4 regions of the Sphingobium chungangianum genome follow, and region 1 is predicted to be linked to each of the others. Evidence: riboswitches for the same ligand, from Rfam matches in the RefSeq annotation. Region 1 holds a riboswitch; each other region holds the start of a gene.
The links. Region 1 has a riboswitch for cobalamin ahead of ACWNC0_RS09140 (TonB-dependent receptor plug domain-containing protein). Riboswitches for the same ligand answer to the same signal wherever they lie in the genome.
Positions count from the first base shown of each region.

Region 2: linked by a shared signal. The riboswitch ahead of ACWNC0_RS04085 (TonB-dependent receptor) and the one ahead of ACWNC0_RS09140 (TonB-dependent receptor plug domain-containing protein) in region 1 are both predicted to bind cobalamin.
Region 3: linked by a shared signal. The riboswitch ahead of ACWNC0_RS00575 (DUF1636 domain-containing protein) and the one ahead of ACWNC0_RS09140 (TonB-dependent receptor plug domain-containing protein) in region 1 are both predicted to bind cobalamin.
Region 4: linked by a shared signal. The riboswitch ahead of ACWNC0_RS00535 (cobalamin biosynthesis protein CobG) and the one ahead of ACWNC0_RS09140 (TonB-dependent receptor plug domain-containing protein) in region 1 are both predicted to bind cobalamin.

Region 1 is NZ_CDRNIV010000006.1:456,886-462,431, reverse strand. It holds gene ACWNC0_RS09145 (ABC transporter substrate-binding protein) at 1-148, shown strand, start outside; gene ACWNC0_RS09140 (TonB-dependent receptor plug domain-containing protein) at 185-2,044, opposite strand; cobalamin riboswitch at 2,216-2,463, opposite strand; gene mobA (molybdenum cofactor guanylyltransferase) at 2,506-3,042, shown strand; gene cobA (uroporphyrinogen-III C-methyltransferase) at 3,127-3,909, opposite strand; gene ACWNC0_RS09125 (molybdopterin-dependent oxidoreductase) at 3,896-5,546, opposite strand, start outside.
Region 2 is NZ_CDRNIV010000002.1:887,388-892,933, reverse strand. It holds gene ACWNC0_RS04095 (LysR family transcriptional regulator) at 1-722, shown strand, start outside; gene ACWNC0_RS04090 (hypothetical protein) at 907-1,086, shown strand; cobalamin riboswitch at 1,298-1,544, shown strand; gene ACWNC0_RS04085 (TonB-dependent receptor) at 1,764-3,743, shown strand; gene ACWNC0_RS04080 (hypothetical protein) at 3,975-4,217, shown strand; gene ACWNC0_RS04075 (MaoC family dehydratase) at 4,256-4,708, opposite strand; gene ACWNC0_RS04070 (helix-turn-helix domain-containing protein) at 5,026-5,546, shown strand, end outside.
Region 3 is NZ_CDRNIV010000002.1:75,950-81,495, forward strand. It holds gene ACWNC0_RS00565 (HoxN/HupN/NixA family nickel/cobalt transporter) at 1-1,014, opposite strand, end outside; cobalamin riboswitch at 1,188-1,433, opposite strand; gene fdhD (formate dehydrogenase accessory sulfurtransferase FdhD) at 1,525-2,307, shown strand; cobalamin riboswitch at 2,355-2,544, shown strand; gene ACWNC0_RS00575 (DUF1636 domain-containing protein) at 2,705-3,112, shown strand; gene cobT (nicotinate-nucleotide--dimethylbenzimidazole phosphoribosyltransferase) at 3,109-4,122, shown strand; gene ACWNC0_RS00585 (histidine phosphatase family protein) at 4,119-4,685, shown strand; gene ACWNC0_RS00590 (adenosylcobinamide-GDP ribazoletransferase) at 4,682-5,392, shown strand; gene ACWNC0_RS00595 (threonine-phosphate decarboxylase) at 5,389-5,546, shown strand, end outside.
Region 4 is NZ_CDRNIV010000002.1:66,117-71,662, reverse strand. It holds gene cobN (cobaltochelatase subunit CobN) at 1-478, shown strand, start outside; gene cobO (cob(I)yrinic acid a,c-diamide adenosyltransferase) at 475-1,080, shown strand; gene bluB (5,6-dimethylbenzimidazole synthase) at 1,080-1,718, shown strand; gene ACWNC0_RS00540 (alpha/beta fold hydrolase) at 1,832-2,686, opposite strand; cobalamin riboswitch at 2,819-3,043, shown strand; gene ACWNC0_RS00535 (cobalamin biosynthesis protein CobG) at 3,202-4,317, shown strand; gene ACWNC0_RS00530 (precorrin-8X methylmutase) at 4,317-4,946, shown strand; gene cobI (precorrin-2 C(20)-methyltransferase) at 4,943-5,546, shown strand, end outside.

The DNA.
Region 1 (5,546 bases):
GGTGCTGCGATCCATCCCCCGCATCCACGTACCGCAAGCGTGGACCGTGTGCGGCGGCCCCGCCTATGTGCAGGCCGCGCGCAGCATCGTGGCGCAGGCGGACGCCGCAAAAGGCAGGGTGCAGCCAAAGGCCGCGCCCCTGCGATGAAGGGGGGCAGTCGCCCACCCCCTTCACCTTCTACCGTCAGAAGCGGACACGCACGCCGCCATAGGCCGACCGGCCGTAGGTGCCATAACCATAGGCGGTGGCGTATTCCTGATCGAACAGATTGTCGATGCGACCATAGATTTCGAGCCTTTCCGTGATCGGGAAGGACGCGCGGATATCCGTTACCGCATAGCCGTCAATCTGCACCCGGTTGCGGGTCACGGGGTCGAGATCGACGCTGTCGCTGACCATCGTCACGGTTGCCCCGGTCGACAGGCCGAAGAACCAGGCATAATCGACCGATGCGCTGACGGCGTTAGCGGCGCGGCGCAGCAGGCGCTCGCCAAAGGCCGCGCTGCCCGGCGAACGATCACGCGCATCGACATAGCTATAGGCGGCGGTGAAGGTCAGTGCATCGACCGGACGCAGCGTCAGCGTCGTTTCCACGCCCTTGGCGCGGGTGCGATCCAGATTGCCATAGGTGAAGGTCGTATTGTCGTAATTCAGCTGGTCCCGCGTGTCGCGCCAGAATCCGGTGACGGACAGCACCGCCCGGTCGCTCCCCAGATTCTGGTCGAAGCCGATGTCGTAGCTCTTCGAACGCTCGGGCTTCAGGTTCGGATTGCCGCTGAATGTATCGTAAAGCTGATAGAGCGACGGCGCCTTGAAGCCCTCCCCGTAGCTCAGGCGGAAATTGGTCGCGCCACCATTGGGCGTGTAGTTGGCGTTCGCGCCGAACGTCGTCGCGCCGCCGAACTGGCTGTGATCGTCATGACGCACCCCTGCTGTCATGGACAGGCCCGCTACCGGCTTTACCACGGCCAGCGCATAGATGCTGTCGATGTTGGCGCGGTGGCTTTCCTGCGAACCGAAGCCGAAAAACTCATAATCGGGCCGCTCATGTTCATAGCCGAGCAGCAGCTTCACGTCATCGATGGGCTGATAGACGCCTTCATATTCGAAGCGCAGGTTCGTCCCGGAATAGCCGAAGTCCGGGGCGTTGCCGCGCACGAAATAATAATCGCGATCCTGCTGATACCAGGTAACGGCCGCCCGGTTGGTCAGCTTGCCGTCGAACAGCGCCAAATTCACGCCCGCATAGCCGATATATTGATTGGACTTCGCGACGTCGGGGCTGTCGGCCGGCGTGCCAAAGAAGCTGTCATAGTCGAGATCGCCGTTGATATAATAGCCGCGCAGGTCGAGGCTCAGATCATCGGTGAAGTCGATCTTCAGCCGGGCATTGCCAGTGATATTTTCATAGCCATCCTTTTCCGCGCCACCGAAATCGGAAGAGACAGCGGAGATGCCATCGGTGCGGAAATAGGCGAGGCCCACGCCGCCCGACAATATGCCGCTGGTGCCCGATACATCCGCCTTCGCATTCAGCGTATCGGCATAGCCATAATCGACCGACGCCTTGCCGCCGAACCCTTCGCTTGGGATACCGGTCATGATGTTGACGACGCCGCCGATCGCCTGGCTGCCATAGGCAATGGAGTTGGAACCGCGCAGCACCTCGATCCGGCGGATGTTGCCGACAAGCAAATTGCCGAAATCATATTGATCGCCGATGCCGCTCGGGTCGTTGACCTTCACGCCGTCGATCAGCACCAGCGTCTGCGTCGTTTCGGCGCCACGCACCGACACGCTGGTGACGTTGCCCAGGCTGCCGGTGCGGTTGAAGCGGATGCCGGGGGTGGTGATCAGCAGGTCCACGACGCTGACATTCTGGCGCGTTTCAATCGTCTTTTCGTCGATCACGGTCACCGCCTGCCCGACTTCATCGGTAGGCTGTTCGATGCCGAGCGCGGTGACGACGATCTCGCCCGAATCTTCGGCGAGAGCGGGGGTGGCGGCGAGGAGCGCCAGCAGTGAAATTCCGGTCCTGATCATATGTCTGTCTTCCCTGAGCGCCATGCGACATGAGCCCAGGGCCTGCCGCATGAGCGGCCGGTGCGCGGGAAGAAGAGACGCCAGCCCCGTCACGCGCACCGATGCGGCCCTGCGCCGCTTCGTCGCTCAGACGGAAAACACCGTGCCCGGACCTATCCCTGGACCCAAGGCAAGAGCGACCATGCGCCGGTAGGTTTCCTGGCTCGCGGGTCGTCGCGGTGATGCACGCCTTCCCGGACTTTTGGTCCAGTGGCTGGTCCCCCTCGCCTTCCCCTTTGAAGGCATGCGGGTTTCCCTGTGCATCGCGCTCGCCGCTTACAGTTGCAGGGACAGCCGCGGAGTTGGACGGTGATCCCGTCCGCACCGCATTCCCTTTCCGGCGCGATCTTCTTTCGCGAACGGTTGCCCGTTCACGCGGCGCGCCATAGGGGAAAGTGAGGCTATTGCCAAGGAGTGGATCGATGCGATTGCTGGGCGCGATACTGGCCGGGGGACGATCGAGCCGGTTCGGGAGCGACAAGGCGATGGCGCTAATGCCGGACGGGCGCACGTTGATGGAGCATGCCGTGGCAGCGATCGCGCCGCAGGTGGAGGCGGTGGTGGTTTGCGGTCGGAGCGTCGAGGGATTGACGGGGCTGGCGGATCGGCCTGCGTCGGACATGGGGCCGCTGGGGGGGCTGAACGCGGCGCTGCATCATGCGCGAGATCAGGGCTATGACGCGGTGCTGACGACGGGGTGCGACATGCCCGTTTATCCGGCGGCGCTGGTGGAGGCGCTTGTGGGTTACAGTGGGGCGGTGCTGAAAGGGCAGCAGCTTGCGGGCTTCTGGCCTGCGTCGCTCGCGGACGAACTGGACGCGCATCTGGCGGAAGAGAATAATCGGTCGATCTTCGGGTGGATCGAGCGGGTGGGCGCGCGGGTGGTGGAGCGGCCGGAACTGGTGCTGCCGAATATCAATCGGCCGGAGGATCTGGCGCGCTGGCGCGAGCCGAACTGAACTTGCCGAAGCCCCCTCCCTTCCTTCCAACTAAGTTCGGGGGCGTTCGGCAAGCTCAGGGCAAAAGTTGCAAAGAGCCGGTCTTCAAAGCTGAAGAGCGACGCTGGCTGCAACCCCTACAGGCATGGACGTTCCCGCCACCGCTTCACCAATCAGCAGCAGGGTCGGGTCTTCATCGCTGATCGTGGCGACCAGAAAGGCAAGCGCGGACAGCTTGCCCCGGATCAGGCGTTCGGTGGGGAGCGAGACGTTCACCGCCACCATCACCGGCGTTTCGGGATCGCGTCCGGCGGCGATCAACTGGCGGCTGATCTCTCCAGCGGCGGCGCGGCCCATATAGATGCCGAGCGTGCCGCCGGGACGGGCCAGCGCTTCCCAGTCGAGCTTGAGCGGCTCACCGGCTTTCAAATGCGCCGTCACCAGCGTCAGGCCGCGCGCCTTGCCGCGCAGGGTGAGCGAGGCGCTGCCGCTCGCCGCCGCCGCGCTGGCGGTGGTGATGCCGGGGCAAATGCGGAAGCGGATGCCGTCGGCGGCCAGATGCTCCATCTCTTCGGACGAGCGGCCGAAGACCGAGGGGTCGCCACCTTTGAGGCGCACGACGCGCTTGCCTGCCTTGGCGGCGGCGAGGAGCAGGTCGTTGATGCTCTCCTGCGCCTTGCTGTGGCGGCCGGAGCGTTTGCCGACGCTGATCCGCTCGACGCCCTCAGGGATCAGGTCGAGTACGCCGGGGCCGACGAGCGCGTCGTAGAAGACGATCTCCGCCGCGGCGATCAGCTTTTCAGCCTTGCGGGTGAGGAGGTCCGGGTCGCCGGGGCCTGCGCCGACCAGCCAGACTTCACCGGGAGCGATCAATTCATTCGGCTGCATGAAGGGCCTCCTGCGGAATTTGGGCGAGGATGTTGGCGAGCGCGGGACGGCAGGACCCGCAATTGGTGCCCGCGCCGATCGCCTTGCCGATGGCGGGAACGTCGACCAGGCTCTGGTCGCGGATGGCGGCAACGATCTGGTTGAGGCCGATGTCGAAGCAGACGCAGATGGTCGGCCCCTTGTCGGGCTGGTTGCCGGGACCGCGCGCGGCGAGGACGGAGGCGCCCACCTCTTCGGCTTCGAGCTGGCCGATGAGCCAGTCGCGCGAGGGGAGCAGGCCGGTGCGGGTGACGAAGAGGACCGCCGCCAGCCTGCCTTCGCGGATGATGGCGATGCGGCGGGTGCCGCGTGTCATGTCGACGGCTTCGACGCGGTCGCCCTTGGGCAGGCAGGCTTCAAGGCGCGTGGGATCGCCATTGCCCGCGACTTCGTAGAGCGCGCCGCCCGGAACGGTGACCTTCGTGGCCCAGAGACAGGGGACCTTGGCGGGCTGTTCACCGCGCAGGATGAGGAAGCCCTTCCATTCCGTCGCGACCTTTTCGATGCTGGCGGGCGTCGATTTGAAGCCGGGCTGGCCGGAATGCGGGTCAACCAGCGGGCGGGGCAGCAGGCCGGTACGGCCGCCGGTCGAGACTTGATCGGTCCAGTGGATCGGCGTGAAGATTTCGCCCACGCGCTGGCCTTCGCTGAACGCCACGCGGAAGATGCTGTTGCCCTGCGCGGTCTGGACCCGAGCGAGGTCGCCGTCGCAAATGCCCAGCTCCTCCGCATCCTTGGGGTGGATGTCGACCAGCGGTTCCTCGCGATGGCGGGCGAGCTTGGGCGACAGGCCGGTGCGGGTCATCGTGTGCCATTGGTCGCGGTAACGGCCGGTGTTGAGCGTCATCGACCACTGCTTGAGCGGCTCCTGAAGGTCCATCTGCTTGGTCAGCACCAACCGCGCCTTGCCGTCGGGGGTGGAGAAGCGGCCATCGGCAAAGGGCTTCTCACCACCCCAGCGGAAGGGCTCCATCGCTTCATAGGCGTCGTTGCCGATGGTGGCCTGGGCACGGAGGTTGAGCAGGCGCTGGCCGTCATTCTGATAGGCGGTCAGGCGGGCATGTTCGCGCCAGATGTCGGCGGGCCGGTCATAGGCGAAGGCGTTGCGCCAGCCCATGCGGCGGGCGACTTCCTTGACGATCCACCAGTCGGGCTTCGCCTCGCCGGGGAGCGCCATGAAGGGGCGCTGGCGGCTGATGGTGCGGTCGGAGTTGGTGACGGTGCCGTCCTTCTCGCCCCATCCGGCGGCGGGCAGGCGGACGTCGGCATGGACGCTGGTGTCGGTGTCGGCGATGATGTCCGACACAACGAGGAAGGGGACAGATTCCAACGCTTCACGGACGCGGTTCGCATCGGGGAGCGAGACGGCGGGGTTGGTCGCCATCACCCAGAGCGCCTTGACCCGGCCTTCGTTGATGGCGCGGAAGAGATCGACGGCTTTCAGGCCGGGCTTGGTCGCCATGTTCGGGGCGGCCCAGAAACGTCCCACCCGCTCAACATTTTCCGGCGCGAAGTCCATGTGGGCGGCGAGGGTCGAGGCAAGGCCACCGACTTCGCGGCCGCCCATAGCGTTGGGCTGGCCAGTGATCGAGAAGGGC
Region 2 (5,546 bases), on a different contig from region 1:
AGGAAGGCGCCAGCCTGCATCGCGACCTGGTCGCCATCCTCGACGCCATCCATCAGGCGGAGCAACGCGTCACCAGTCGGCACCGGAGCGCGTCCGGGCGGCTGCGCATTTCGGCTCCCACCTCCTTCGGCCGCCTGCATGTGGCGCCCCATGTCGGCCGCTTCCTGGACCTCCATCCGCGCGTCGATCTCGAACTCAACCTGTCCGACGCCTATGAAGACCTGCTCACCGAGCGCATCGACGTGGCAATCCGCATCACCAGCGACATTCCTCTCCATCTGGAGGGACATCATCTCGCCACCAACCGCCGCATCCTCTGCGCCAGCCCCGCCTATCTTGCCGCGCATAGCATTCCGGACAAGATCGCCGACCTCCCCCGCCACCGCCTGCTCGCGGCCGATGGACAATTGCCATGGCGGCTGGTGAATGGCCGCGCGCGCAAGCTGATCGATGGCCAAAGCCATGTCCGCACCAACAGCAGCGAAATCGTGCGCGAACTCGCCCTTACCGGGGTCGGGATCGCCTTGCGCTCGCTCTGGGACGTGGGCGACCTGATCGCGGAAGGCAGCCTCGTCCGCGTCCTCGATAGCTGGGAAGGCCCCGCTGACCTTGCCGTTCACGCCGTCCACCCCCGCGCCGCAGGTCGTCCCGCCGCCGTAGACGCCTTCATCGGCTTCTTGCGCGACACCTTCCGCGATGCATCGTGGAACCGGGGCGGCTGATAGCAAGAAGCCCCTTAGCGCCATCCGCTCAACTGCTTGAAAAGCGCAGAAATCCCTTCCTGAAATCATTTGCAAGCAGGCTGTCAAAAAACAGAAGCTTTCCGGCGTTAACCTGCGTAATGGCAGCGGGAAACAGGCCGATGTTATCGTTCGAGCCATAAGAAATTGAGAGAGGATAAGGGCCATGCGCCCCAATGACGCATCACATTTTTCCGCCTGCGCCGCCCAGGAAGCGCGGCAGGCCAGGGAAGCCCGCCTTCGCGGCGCAGACCAGGCCACCATCGCCCTCCACAATGAACGCGCCGTCCGCTACCAAGCCATGGCGTTGCGCCTCCAGCGAGAGCGTGGCGCGACGCTGAACTGATTGCCAGACCCCATCCCCTCTCCCCTTCAGGGGAGAGGGTGCCGAGCATAGCGAAGGCGGGAGAGGGGAACGCAAAGCACGACCGCCGCTCCCCTCTCCCCAACCCTCTCCCCTGAAGGGGAGAGGGAGCAAGTTACCTCACCCCACCCCCCTACCCACCCCCCTTGCCCTACCCCCACAGCTCCGCTATCCCCCCGTCACCCGGGCAACCCCCGGGCATGATCGCGCCGGTGCCTCGAAAGAGGCTTAAAAGGGAACATGGTAAAGGAGGCATCCGCCTCCCCAAGCCAAGGCTGTCCCTGCAACTGTAAGCGGCGAGCGCGATGCACATCGCCCCACCTCATAGGCGGGATGGGGCAAGTCACTGGGCCGGACGCTAAATCCTGCGAGGCCCGGGAAGGCCGTGCATCAAGCGATGACCCGCGAGCCAGGAGACCTGCCAGCGTCTGGTCGCTCTTGCCTTGGTCCAGGGGATGGCCGCGGCACGGTAGTTTCCGTCTGAGCGACGAACGAGCGGCGAGAGGCCGCTTCGGTGACGCTGGCGGTCGCCTTGGGGGCGTCCGGCCGTCGGCGCGCGCCGGTCGCCGTCTGGCGGCAGGTCTCTCGCCGAGTGTCGCCAGACGCCCGGAGTGCATCAAGTGAAACTACCCAATCAACTCCACCGCGCTGCCTGCGCGCTGACCGCCACGCTCCTCCCATTCCCCGCCTTCGCTGCCGATGCGAATGACGCGGGCGAGGATGCGAACACCATCGTCGTCTTCGGCCGGGGAGAGGACAAGGTCGGCACCGCTCATGCGGCAAGCGAGGGCAGCGTCGGCGGCGCGGACCTTCTCGTCCGTCCGCTGCTCCGCGTCGCTGAACTGCTCGAAGCGGTGCCGGGTCTGGTCGCCGCCCAGCATTCGGGCAGCGGCAAGGCCAATCAATATTTCCTGCGCGGCTTCAATCTCGACCATGGGTCGGACTTCACCACCTATATCGACGGGGTTCAGATGAACTTCCGCACCCATGGCCACGGCCAGGGCTATCTCGACCTCAACGGACTCATCCCCGAAATCATCGCGCGGGAGGATTTTCGCAAAGGCCCCTATCGCGCCGATGGCGGCGACTTCGCGCTCGCGGGCGCGGCCTATATGACCACGATCGACGGCTATGACCGTCCATGGGTCGCGGCGGAGGGCGGCTCCTTCGGCTGGCGCAGGCTGGCGGCGGGCGGCACGGTAAAGGCGGGCGCAGGCAATCTCACCCTCGTCGCCCAGGCCAAGGCTTATGACGGCCCGTGGCAGGAGGCCGAACATCTGCGCCACTATGCAGGTTTCGCCAAATATACGCTTCCCGCCGGGGCCGGTAAGATCGACGCCACGCTCCACGCCTATCGCGCGACATGGCGCCCGACCGAGCAGATACCCGAACGGATCATCGGCACGCCGCTCTGCCCCGATGTCTTCTGTTCGCCCGATCCTTCCGCGCGCGGGGAAACGACGCGCATCATCGGCAACATCGCTACCATCCAGCCGACATGGCGCACCAATCTCTACGCGCAATTCTATGACTGGACGATGTTCTCCAACCCCACCTACACCGATCCCGACGGCACCAGCGCGCAGATCGAGCAGTTCGACCGCCGCTGGGTATTGGGCTTCACCGGCGAAAAGCGTTGGGACATCGCCCCGGCACTGCAACTGAAGCTCGGCACGGAAAATCGCTATGACGCGATCGGCAATGTCGGCGTCAATCGCACGTCGAACCGCGCCTTCCTATCCTCGCTCGGCCGCTATCGCGTAAAGCAGGGTTCAGCAGCCCTTTATGGCGAAGCGACCGTCACGCCGCTGCCGGGCTTGCGAGTCACTGGCGGCCTGCGCGGCGACTATTATCATTACGACGTCCGCGCCCGCGACGCCGTCGCCGCCGCGCTAGGCGAAGGCAGCGGATCGGACACGCTCGTCTCTCCCAAGGCGTCGGCGGCCTGGGCAATCACGCCGCATGTCGAACTTTATGCCAATTGGGGCCGGGGCTTTCATTCCAACGATGCGCGCGGCGCGGTCAATGTCGACACGCCTGTCCCGATGCTCGTGCGCGGCACGGGCAAGGAATTGGGCGGCCGCCTGCAACTACCCGGCTTCACCTTCACCGCGACCTATTGGTGGCTGAATGTCGGCAGCGAGTTGCGTTTCGTCGGCGACTCAAATGCGGTCGAACCCAGCGGAGCCAGCCGCCGCCACGGCTATGAGCTTGTCGCCTTCTGGCGCCCGCTCCCCTGGCTCGCCTTCGACGGCAATTACACCGCCAGCCACAGCCGCTATACCAATGGCGACCATATTCCCAACGCCTTCAAAAATGCCGCGTCCGCTGGCGCGGCCATCGTGCTTGACCCATGGGAAGCCAGCATCCGCGTCCGCCACCTTGGCCCCTCGCCGCTGATCGAGGACAATAGCGTGCGCGATTCCGGCAGCACAATCGTCAACGCCCGCGCCGCCTGGAAAGGCAAGCGGGTGCAAGTCTATGCCGAACTGCTCAACATCCTTGGCAGCGGGGACAAGGACATCGCTTATTATTACGAGTCCTACCTTCCCGCCGCAGATGCGGAGCCTGTCGAAGGGAGGCTAAGCCGCGTGGTCGAACCGCGAACGGTGAGAGGCGGCATCAAGTTCAGCTTCTGATGCTGGGGAAGGCCGCATCTACAAAGAGCCTGCGGCCTTCCCAATCAATGGCTTACATAATGAACGGCGATGTTCATAAAGTAAAAGTGGATAGGGCAACGGTCAAACTACAATAGAATACATGTTAAATACCCGTGGAAATTTTGAGACGTAGTTGACGTCTTTTCGCCGCTATGCAATTTTCCCCCTCGGCAATCTGGACAAAGAATCAGTAGCCTGGAGAGGATGCCAATGAAGCACGCACCATTAAGGGGCGCCGTTTTTCACGCGATATTGCGTGACTGCCTGGAAGCACAGCGCGCCCCCAAGGAAACAGAAATACAACTGATCGCCTGCAAGATATGGCAGGACAGTTTCGCGGCGATCACGCACAAGAACTGGCACGACCTCGTACCGGGCGGCGAGGAGTATGAATACACCATCAACGCCGCGCGCATGGCCTTCGGCCTACACGCGACCAACACCGCCGCCTGAATGGATAGCCCAATCCGCTTACTCCGACGATTGCCGGATCAAAGCTGGAACTGGGTTATCCATTCGCAGATTAGCGCGGGCTTGCTCTCGCCTTCTATCTCTACCGTTGCTTCGGTGGTCAGCTGAATCTGCCCCGGCCGCTTTTCGACGATCTCCAGCGGCTTGAACCTTCCACGCACACGTTTGCCGGATCGAACGGGCGCCAGGAAACGTAGCTTGTTGCTGCCATAATTGATCTCAGTAGCGCCGTCGGGAACGATGTCGCCTCGCGCATCGGCGCACAGGTGCGGCAGGAGTGAAAGCGTCAGGAAACCATGAGCAATCGTCCCGCCAAAGGGCGACTGCTTTGCGCGCTCCGGATCGACATGGATATATTGATGATCCTTGGTCGCTTCGGCGAACTGGTCAATCATCTCCTGACTGACCAGGAACCAGTCCGACACGTCTTCCTCGTCCGCCCGCGCCTGAAGATAATCGAGAAACTGGCTCATTCCATTCACCCCCCATGCTGCTCCAAGAGCAAAACTATGCACAAGCATGCGCGAATGCGATAGGAAAATACTCTAGTGGTGATGAGGATCAGTTGGACCTTGTCAGCGGCGTCGAGTTACTTACCCTTCCCAAAAGAATAAGCTGGAGAGGCCATGACTGGAGAAGACAAGAAGCTTCGGCTGCACGAAAGCCGTGCAGCCGAAGAGTCGAGGGATGGATATCGATCGCGGAACCATCCACGATCAAACATCGCGGAATATGATCTAGCGCCGTGGTCGGCCCACATCATCCTTGCAGCGTGGGAAGGGATCATCTGATGAGCCCCTCTCATCCGTCCAACGACCCTTTCGGAATGGAACATGAGCTGCTGCTGGCGGCGCTCCGACGGCGGCTACGAGCAGCGGGCCTGACCCAGGCCGACGTCTCGAAAAAGCTTGGCGTGGGCACCGCCACCGTCAAACGATGGCTGCATGGCCGTGGGCTGGGCCTGCGCACCTTGTCGCAACTGTGCGCACTCGCCGACACCACGCTCACCGAAATCGCCGAAGAGGCCGCCGTGCGCGATCGGTCATCCGACAAGCTGACGCTGGCGCAGGAAAAGGCGCTGACCACAAGCCCCGAACTATCCACCATTTTCTTCATCATCGTCACGGGTTGGCCGGTGTCCGAAGCCGAGGAAGGCTTTGGCATACCGCCCGAACATATCGCGCAACATGTCGAACGGCTGGAAAGGTTGGCGCTGATCGATCGCCTGCCGGGAGGACGTCTACGTGCGCGGCTGGACCCGGCCCATGTGTGGCAACGCGAGCCCATGCGCAGGCATTTCGAACAGCATAT
Region 3 (5,546 bases), on a different contig from region 1:
GATCTCGTCGAAGCGCTTCCAGCGGTAGATGATCCAGCTCACCAGCCAGCAGGCGGCGAACAGGCCGATGATGAAGAAGCCGAGGCTGTTGAAGTGCTCACCCAGATTGGCGGCCACCGACCAGACGCCGCCCGTCAGGCCCAGCTTGTCGCCCAGCAGCGCCGCCGCCTCGATCCCGCCGATGACGATCGCGACCAGCGCGGACACCGATGTGATGGTGATGTTGTAGTAGAGCTTGCGGATCGGCTTCACGAACGCCCATTGATAGGCGCCCATCATCAGCGCGCCGTCCGCCGTGTCGATCAGCGCCATGCCCGCCGCGAACAGCAGGGGAAAGATGAGCACGGTGGCGATCGAAAGGCCGCTCGCCGCTTGCCCCGCCGACAGGCCAAGGATCGCGACTTCGGTCGCCGTGTCAAATCCTAGCCCGAACAGAAAGCCCAGCGGCGCCATGTGCCAGCTGCGCGTGACCAGACGGAACAGCGGCCGGAATAGGCGGGCCAACATGCCCCGATTGCCCAGCAATATGTCCATATCTTCATCGACATAGGCGCCACCACTGCGGACGTGGTTGAAGGTCTTTAGAACCGACCGCAGGATGATGAGGTTCATCGCGGCAATGGTGAAGAGGAAGGTAGCGGAGATGATCGTCGCGATCGTCCCGCCGATCTCGCCCGCCGCCTCGACACGGCTAAGCGCGCTGGCGGCGAAAGCGATTCCGACGGCGGCGATCAGCACGATCCCGCTATGGCCGATCGCGAACCACAGGCCGACGGTCAGCGGCCGCTGACCTTCCTGCATCAGCTTGCGGGTCACATTGTCGATGGCGGCGATATGGTCGGCATCGACTGCGTGGCGCAGGCCCAGGCTCCAGGCGAGCAGGGCGGTGCCCAGCATCATCGTGTCGCCCGCAAAGATCAGCAAGGCGCAAAGCCACAAAGCGACATTGGCGGCGATCAGCGCGCTGAACATGAACGTGGCACGGCTGCGAAGCGCCGGAAATTGCATAACCATTGGAGACATGGCTCCCGTCAGCGTCAGCGAGACTGGACGGGGCCTCCGCTACGCGGCCGACATCACGCGCCGGACGGACGCGATGAAGCGTCCGGCACATGAAGCCGGTGCGGTCCCGCCGCACGCGTCGCTCAGACGGAATACCGTGCCCCGGCCATCCCCTGGGCCAAAGCAAGAGCGACCAGACGCCGACAGGTCTCCTGGCTTGCGGGTCATCGCTCGACACATGGCCTTCCCAGGCCTCGCATGATTTAGCGTCCGGCCCAGTGGCTGACCCCCCGACAAGTGACGGAAGGTCGATATGCGTCTCGCTCACCGCTTACAGTTGCAGGGACAGCCGCGGATTTGGGCGCCTTGTCAGCAACCCGCACCGCATTCCCTTTAAAGCCCTTTCGGGCACCGGCGCGATCGTGGCCGTGCATAGATGGCTTAGCCACCAAAGGGAAGCGGCAGTTGCATGGCCGCGTCCATTTGCTTGCCGGAGGCACATTGCCCGCCTAGACCGGCCCTATGTCTTCGCCCTTCTCCTTCACCCGCATCACCCCCGATGGCGAAGCATCGCCCGTGACGCGCGAGTTGGCGGAGGAAGTGCCCGTCGCGATCGAGTTCAACGGCGTTGGCTATGCCGTGTTGATGGCGACGCCCGCCGACGTTGCGGAACTGGTGCAGGGGTTCGCGCTGGCCGAGCGGCTGGTCATCCCATCCGACGCGCCGATCGACGTCGAGGTCCATGCTACGGAGCAGGGCTTGGTCGCACGGGCCACTCTACCGGAAGACCGCGTCGAGGGGCTGCTCGGCCGGGTCCGTCATCGCGTCTCCGATTCCTCCTGTGGTCTGTGCGGCGTGGAAAATCTGGAGCAGGCGATGCGGCCCCTGCCTGCCGTGACCGCCCGATCGGAAGCGAGCCGGGAAGCTATCTTCGGCGCCTTGCGCGATCTTGCCGCACATCAGCCGCTCAACCGGCAAACCGGCGCGGTCCATGCCGCTGCCTTGGCGGGACCGGATGGCGCGATCCGCCTCGCCTATGAGGATGTGGGCCGCCACAATGCCTTCGACAAGCTGATCGGGGCCATGCGGCGGGGGCAAATGTCCTGGGATGGCGGTTTCGCGGTGCTGTCCTCCCGCTGTTCCTTTGAGCTAGTGGAAAAGGCGGCGCTCGCCAATTGCCCCCTGCTCGTCACCATCTCCGCCCCGACACGTCTCGCAGCCGAACGCGCGGCCAGCGCCGGATTGCCGATCATCGTGCTTGCCCGGCCCGATGCCGTGCTCGCGGTGGGCGAACTGCCCGACTGACGAAGCGCCGCTCCATCTACCGCTTGCGGACGCGCCACCGCCTCTTTATCAGCAGCCCCGCGACAGGTTCCCCTCGGGGATCAAAAGGGAAGTCGGGTGTAATGCCCGCGCTGCCCCTGCAACTGTAAGCGGTGAGTGGACCGGCCACGCAGCCATTGGGGGAGCTTTTCTCCCGAGAAGGCGGCCGGTACGCAGCGACCCGTGAGCCAGGAGACCTGCCTGCCGCAGTCGTTCTTCGGCCGGACAGGGTGTGCCGGACGAACGGGGTTCCCCTCGCGGACGACAGCCACCGCCTTGCTCGCCATACGGCCGGGCAGGGCCGTTTGCGGTTCGATTTTGCGAGGAGGGCCAAGATGACGGTCTTTCATGTTCACATGGTTATGGAAGTGCGCCGCTGATGCTGTGCGCTGTTGAAAACAGGGCTTCGGTGGTGGTCTGCTCGACCTGCCGCCTGTCCGCCGATCAGCGGGAGGATGGGGCAGGACGGCGCGGCGGCGCGCTGTTGGTTGAGGCCATGCGCGATCTTCAGGCGGCCGAGCCTGCTTATGAGGCCGTCGCCGTGCAGGACATGCCCTGCCTCTTCGCCTGCCAGCGCCATTGCACCGTCCATGTGCGTGGTCCCGGCAAGGTCGGCTATGTGCTGGGCGACTTCACCCCGGATGTGGACGCCGCCCGCGCGATCCTCGATTACGCCCTGCGCCACGCTGCCAGCGAAGAAGGCGTCGTGCGCTATGCCGAATGGCCGCAAGGGGTGAAGGGCCATTTCATCGTCCGCACGCCGCCTGAAGGCTTCATTTGCACATGATCCGCTTTCAGGATCGCGCTGGCTTCCAATCCGCGCTCGCCACGCTCCCCGCACCTGACGCGGGAGCGATCGAAACCGCAGCGGCGCGGCAAGCCTCTTTGACAAAACCCGCCGGATCGCTCGGGCGGCTGGAGGAGATCGCCCTCTTCATGGCAGGCTGGCAAGGTCGCGAACGTCCACGCACCGACCGCATCCGCGCCGCCATCTTCGCGGGCAATCATGGCGTCGCCGCACGCGGTGTCAGCGCCTTCCCGCCCTCCGTCACGGAGCAGATGGTCGCGAACTTCCAGGCAGGCGGCGCGGCGATCAACGCGCTTGCGGGCGCCTGCGGAGCCGAGCTGGTCATTGTCGCGCTCGCCCTCGACAAACCCACCGCCGACATATGCGAAGTCTCCGCGATGACGGAGGCCGAATGCCTCGACGCCCTGAACGCGGGCGCCGCCGTCGTGCAAGATTGCGACCTGTTCTTCGCCGGTGAAATGGGTATCGCCAACACCACCCCGGCCGCTGCGCTTTGCCTTCAATCCTTCGGCGGCGAGGCGCAGGACTGGACGGGGAGTGGCACCGGCATCGACCCAGCAGCCCTCGCCCGCAAGACGCAGGCCGTCGAGATGGCGCATGCCCTGCACGCCCCCCATTGCGCCGACGCTTTCGAAACGCTCTGCCGCCTCGGCGGGCGAGAGATCGCGGCGATGGCAGGCGCCATCCTCGCCGCGCGCATGCTGCGCGTGCCGGTGTTGCTCGATGGCTTCATCTGCGGCGCGGCCATCGCCCCTCTGGCGCGCGACAATCCCGCCATCACGGCCCACTGCCTCGCCGCCCACTGCTCCGCCGAAGCAGGCCATGCCCGGCTGCTCGAAAAGCTCGGCCTGCACCCCTTGCTTCACCTCGACATGCGCCTCGGCGAAGGCAGCGGCGCAGCCGTCGCGGCGCAACTCATCCGCTCGGCCCTCGCCGCGCACGACCAGATGGCGACCTTCGCCGAAGCCGCCGTGGCTAACGCGCTATGAGCCCGCTCACGCTCCACCTGATGCGCCACGCAGCGCCACAAGCGCCCGGCCTGCTGCTCGGTCATATGGACATGCCGCCCGACCCGGCCGCCATGCAGCTATGCGTCGAACGATCCCGCGCGCTTGCGTTCGACCGCCTGATCAGCTCCGACCTGACGCGCGCCCGCGCTCCCGCCGCCCTGATCGCAACCGCCCGGCAGGTGCCGCACGACATCGACGCGCGCTGGCGCGAACTGCACTTCGGCGAATGGGAGGGCACCGACCCCGCCACTCTGCCCGCCGAGGAAATTGGTCCCTTCTGGTCGTCCCCCGATGACCATCCTCCGCCGGGAGGGGAAGGCTGGTCCAGCCTTTGCCTGCGCGTAAAGGCGGCACTTGGCGAAATCGACCGGCCATCGCTGGTTCTCACCCATGCCGGTGCGATACGTGGCGCGCTGACTACGTTGTGTGGCTTCACGTACCAGCAAGCCTGGGCAATCGACCTGCCTTATGGCGCCTTGCTCAGCCTGCGTATCTGGCCGGGAGACAATCCCAGCGCGCAGATCACCGGGCTCGTGACATGACCCGCCTCATCCTCGCCCTGCAACTCATGACCCGCCTGCCGCTCCCGCAAGTGCGCGCGGATGAGGAGGATTTCGCCGCTGCGATCCGCTGGTTTCCCGCGACCGGCATCATCGTCGGCCTCGCCGTCGCCGCCGCCATGACGATCGGCCTGATCGTCGAACCCTGGATGGCCGCCTTGCTCGGCCTGATCGCCTGGGTCGCCATCACCGGGGCGCTTCATCTCGACGGTCTTGGCGACATCGCTGACGGGGTAGGGGCAGCCCATGGCGACCCGGCAAAGCTGTCCGCCGTTCTTGCCGACCCGCATATCGGGAGCTTCGGCGTCGTCACCATCGTCCTGCAACTGCTGGCGAAGCTCGTCCTGCTGCGCCTCTGCGCGGAGCATGTCGCGCCGATCGCCCTCATCGCCGTGCCCTTCGTCGCGCGGATCGGCCCCCTGGCATGGACCCTCTGGCTCCCGCCGCTCCATGCAGGCCTCGCCAGCCGCTTCCGCGAAAGCATCAGCCCGGTGCATCTGCTCGGCTGGATGATGCTGGCCGTAGCTAACTGCTTGATCATTCCCGCCCTCCTGTCCGCCGCTATCCTCGTCCCGCTTTGGGGATGGTGGCTGCGCAGCCGGATCGGCGGCATTTCTGGCGATGGTCATGGTGCCGGGATCGAACTCATCGAAAGTGGCCTGCTAGCTGCACTGGTGCTGGCACGATGAGTGACGTCTTCCACTGGCATGGCGGTCGTCTGGCGGCGGCGCGTCAGCATTATGCAGCCGAGGATCGGCCCTGGATCGATCTTTCTACCGGCATAAATCCGCTCGCCTGGCCCGGCACCGCCACAATCACCCCTGATTGGCAATCCCTCCCCGA
Region 4 (5,546 bases), on a different contig from region 1:
TGATCTGCTCGACAGCGACGATTATTATCAGTTCGAAGGCGGGATCGCGGCGGCTGTCGAGCATCTGTCGGGGCGGACGCCGCTCAGCTACCATAATGACCATAGTCGGCCCGAACGCCCCGTCGTCCGGACGCTGGAGGATGAGATCGGCCGGGTGGTGCGGGCGCGCGTCACCAACCCCAAATGGATCACGGGCATGATGCGCCACGGCTATAAGGGCGCGTTCGAGATTGCCGCTTCGGTCGATTATCTCTTTGCCTTTGCCGCCACGACCCATGGCGTGAAGGACCATCATTTCGACGCCGTCCACGCCGCCTTTATCGAGGATGAGGCGGTGCGGGCCTTCATGGCCGACGTCAATCCCGCCGCGCTGCGCGAGACCGCCGCGCGCCTCCACGAAGCGCTGGACCGGGGGCTGTGGCGGCCACGGTCGAACAGCGCCGCCATGCTCCTCGCCCAACTGAAGGACCCATCATGATCGAACGCACGCCCGAACAACATGCCGAGAAGATGAAGAAGAAGCAGGCCGCCCATGACAAGATCATGGCGACCAAGACACAGGAAAAGGGCCTGCTGATCGTCCATACCGGCAAGGGCAAGGGCAAGACGACCGCTGCGCTGGGCATGGTCGTGCGCGCCATCGGTCATGGCAAGAAGGTCGGCGTGGTCCAGTTCGTGAAGGGCGCGATGACCACCGGAGAAAAAGTCGTGTTCGATGCGTTTCCGGACAATGTCACATTCAAGCCGATGGGCGAAGGCTTTACCTGGAACACGCAGGACAAGACCCGCGACATTGCGCTCGCCCGTGAAGCGTGGGACGAGGTAAAGCGGATGATCGCCGATCCCGCCTATGATATGGTGCTGGCAGATGAGCTTAATATCGTCCTGCGCTACGACTATCTGCCCGTTGATGAGGTGCTTGAGGCCGTGGCGAGCAGGGGCGAGATGAAGCATGTCCTTATCACCGGCCGCAACGCGCCCGAGGCTCTGATCGAGGCGGCCGATCTCGTGACGGAAATGACACTGGTCAAGCATCCCTTCCGCAGCGGCGTGAAGGCGCAGGCAGGGATCGAATTTTGATGAGCGGACCCGCTATCACCCCGATCGACAGCGCGCAGTTCGAGGCACTGGTCCGGGCGCGGCGGGATATTCGCCATTTCCGGACCGACCCGATCGATGAGAATGATGTCGAATGGCTGCTCAGCATGGCGCATCGCGCGCCGTCCGTCGGCCTGTCGCAGCCGTGGCGCTTTGTGCGGATCGAGACGGCGGAGTTGCGCGAGGGGCTGGCCTGCCATGTCGACCGCCAAGTCAGGGAAGCGGGCAAGGAATATGATGGGGATCAGGACCGGCTCTATCGCAGCCTGAAACTGCATGGGCTGCGTGAGGCGCCGGTGCTGTTCGCCGTCTATTGCGACGATGGGACGGAAACCGGCCATCATCTGGGCGCTGTCACCATGCCCGAGGCGCGGCGCTATAGCTGTGTGATGGCGGTCCATACGCTCTGGCTGGCGGCGCAGACACGGCGGATCGGGATGGGGTGGGTGTCGATCATGCAGCCCGAAGGCGTGGACGCGATGCTGGACATTCCGACGGGCTGGGAGTGTCTGGGGCTGCTGTGCCTTGGCCGACCGGTGAGCGAGGAGGATGTGCCGGAATTGGAGCGTCGGGGCTGGGAAGAGCGCACGGATTGGCATTCGGTGGTGGTGCGGCGGTAACTTGACCAGCTTCCCTCCGTTCGGGCTGAGCCTGTCGAAGCCCTTCACTTCTCTTCAGGAAAGAAAAGCCCTTCGACAGGCTCAGGGCGAACGGATGTTGGGTTGCCCCCTTTTCACCCCCGCAAGAAATCCAGCGCCAGCGCTTCAAACCGGTCCTTGTGTTCGATCATCGTCCAATGGCCGCAGCGCGGAAATACATGCAACTCCGCATTGGGGATGATGCGCATGGGCAACAGCGCGCCGTCGAGCGGGCTGACCTTGTCATCGCGGCCCCACATGATCAGCGTGGGCGCCTGAATCCTGCCCAGATAATCGATACGCTGAGATACGCCCGGCCCGCTCATCGACTGGGCGATGAAACCTAGTGCTGCGCGCGTGTACATTTTGCGGCTGCTTTCCATCGTCACCGGCTCCAGCGCCGCCTTGTAACGCATGTCGATCAGTTCGTCGGTGATGATCGATTTGTCGTAGACCATGGATTCGAGCCACGCGATGATGTTTTCCCGCGTCGGGTCCTCGATAAAATCGACGAGGCGGGTCAGCCCTTCATTGGGGAAGGTCGAGGTGATGTTGAAGCCGATCCCGCCAATCGTGATGTAGCGCAGCACGCGATCGGGATGCGAAGCGGCGAGGTGACCGCCCACGATGCCGCCATAGCTGTTGCCGACCACATGGGCGCGGTCGATGCCAAGGCCGTCCATCAGGGCGACAACCGCGTCGCGCGCCACGCCCACCGGATCGCCATCAACGGGATCGCTTTTCCCATAACCGGGCGCGTCCAGGATGATGGTGCGGAAATGCTGGGAGAAGAAGGGCAGGTTACCCTGAAAATTCGCCCAGCCGGTCACGCCGGGGCCGGACCCGTGGAGCAGCAGCAGCGCGGGACCTGATCCGGCTTCATGATAATGGAGCCGTCCCTTGTCCGTTTCCAGGAAGCGGCTGGTCGCTTCGAAGTTGAAATCGCTCATTTTTTTCCTCTCCATTCTACAATCGTTGATGAAGGCGTAGCGGTGACATTGGGTTGACGCAAGGAAGCGGTCCTTGGCCACTTCCCTTTCGCCCGCATCCCTCCTATGAAGCGCGTCGAGCCGGGTTCGTCCCGGTTCATCGATCGCGCCGGTGCCCCGCAAGGGGCTTAAATGGGAACGCGGTGCGGGAGGGTTTCCTCCCTAATCCGTGGCTGTCCCTGCAACTGTGAGCGGCGAGCGAGGCATGGACCGGCCGACCCTGAGAATGGGGCGGCCAGCCACTGGAGCGATCCGGGAAGGCCCCATGCCAAGCTGTGACCCGCAAGCCAGGAGACCTGCCGGAGCAAAGGTCGCTCTTGCCATGATCCAGGGGATGGTCACGGCTCGGTTCTCCGTTTGAGCGACGAATTTCGTGCGGCTACGGCCGTGCAGGCGTGCGGCCTGTCCGCCTGCCTGTGCGTGCCGTCCGTGTGTTGTGGCGCTGGTGCGGGAGTGCAGGAGCAATGCAGGAGCTGATGCGGCGTGACGCAGCGCGAGCTGGCGTGCGCGGCTGGTGCCCGACAGCATGGCGGCCGATGATGGCGGGCGACGGGCTGTTGGTCCGGGTGCGCCCGGCGCTGGGCCGGATGACCCGCGCACAGACTGTGGGGTTGTGCGAAGCGGCACTTGCTTTCGGCAACGGCCACATAGACGTCACCAATCGCGCGGCCTTGCAGATCAGGGGCGTGACGCAAGCGAAGCATGGTGCGTTGATGGGGAGGCTCGTCGCATTAGGGGTGGCGCATGCTGATTCCGGGCAGGATCGGCAGCTGCCGATGTTGATTAACCCGGATTGGGTCGCCGACGGCGACAGCGCAGTCATCGCCGCCGCCTTGGCCTCGCGCGTTGATGAACTGCCGGACCTGCCAGCCAAGGTCGGATTTGCCATCGATGCAGGGCCTGCGCCGGTGCTGAAAGATATTCCAGCCGACTTCCGGATCGAACGGTCGGCGAGCAGAGCGTTGATCCTGCGAGCGGACGGGCGAGGTCATGGCATTCCGGTCGATGTGGCGGACGCGGCGGACGGGCTGATCCGTTTGGCTCGCTGGTTCGTGGAGAGCGGAGGGTTGCAGGCCGGGCGCATGGCGCGGCATGAGGCGCCCCTTCCCTTCATGGCGGCGGAGCTTCCGGCACCTACCCGTTCACGGCGCGCTGCGCTGGCTGCCGCGCCCGGTCCTTTCCATGCCGCGCCCTTCGGCCGGATCGAGGCAAAAGCGCTGCTTGCCGCCATCGCGCAGTACACGCAGGCTGTGCGGATCACGCCTTGGCGAGGGCTGGTGCTTGAGGGCAGCAGCGCGCCTGCCGATGACCCTGACGACCCCTGCCTTGCCGCCGATGCTTGTCCGGGCGCTCCCGCCTGTCCGCAGGCGAGCGTTTCCACTCGCGACCTAGCCGCTCGCCTCTCTCCCCATGTGCCGGAACTCCATGTTTCCGGATGCGCCAAAGGCTGCGCCCGGCCGTCGCAGGCGGCGGTCGTGCTTACCGGACGGGACGGGCGCTTCGACCTTGCCCGCCATGCGCGCGCGGGCGCGCCACCGCTGCAAACGGGCCTGTCGCCCGATCAGATCATAGCCCTTCTCGGAGCCCAGTGATGCCGCATCTTTATGAAACGAACGCCGCGGAAATTTATCGCCAGTCCTTCCAGATGATCCGGGCAGAGGCGGTACTGGATCGCTTTTGCGCCGAAGAGGAACGGGTTGCCGTGCGCATGATCCACGCCGCGGGCATGGTCGGGCTCGCGCCGCATATCCGCTGTTCGCCGGACTTCGCTACGGCCGCGATCGCGGCGCTGGAGGCGGGTGCGCCGATCCTGTGCGACGCGCGGATGGTGTCGGAAGGGATCACGCGCGCGAGGTTGCCCGCAGGCAACACGATCCTCTGTACCTTAAACGACAGCCAGGTACCCGATCTCGCGCAAAAAATGAGCAATACCCGGTCGGCCGCAGCGCTGGAGCTGTGGCGGCCACATCTTGCGGGCGCTGTCGTCGCCATTGGCAACGCCCCTACCGCGCTTTTCCACCTGCTCAACATGCTGGAAGACCCGGCATGCCCGCGCCCGGCGGCAATTATCGGCTGCCCGGTCGGTTTCGTCGGCGCGGCGGAGTCCAAGGCGGCGCTGTGGGAGGCGCAGCCTGTGCCATGCTGCATCGTCGAAGGGCGGCTGGGCGGCAGCGCGATCACCGTCGCGGCCGTCAACGCGCTAGCGAGCGCAGCCGAATGAGCGGGACCATTCATGGCGTGGGCCTTGGCCCCGGCGCGCAGGACCTGATGAGCGTACGGGCCGACCGGCTGATCCGCAATGCACGCCACATCGCCTATTTCCGCAAGCCCGGCCGCGCGGGTCATGCGCGGAAGATCGTCGATGGGCTGCTGCGTCCCGATGCCATCGAATATGCGATGGAATATCCGGTGACGACCGAAATCCCGGTTAGCGACCCGCGCTATAATCAGCACCTTTCCGCCTTCTACGCCGAATGCACCGCGCATCTGCATGGACTGGCAGCGGCGGGCGAAGATGTGGTCGTGCTGTGCGAGGGCGATCCCTTTTTCTACGGCAGCTTCATGCATCTGCACAGCCGCCTGTCGCCACTAGCGCCCGTGCGGATCGTGCCCGGCATCACCGGCATGTCGGGCGCGTGGACCGCGAGCGGCACCCCGATCAGCTGGGGCGACGATGTGCTGACCGTGTTGATGGCGACCCTGCCCGAAGAGGAACTGGCCCGGCGCATCCATGACAGCAATGCGCTGGTCGTCATGAAGATCGGCCGCAATCTGGCCAAGCTGCGCCGCGCGGTCGAAGCGGCGGGCAAGCAGGACTGCG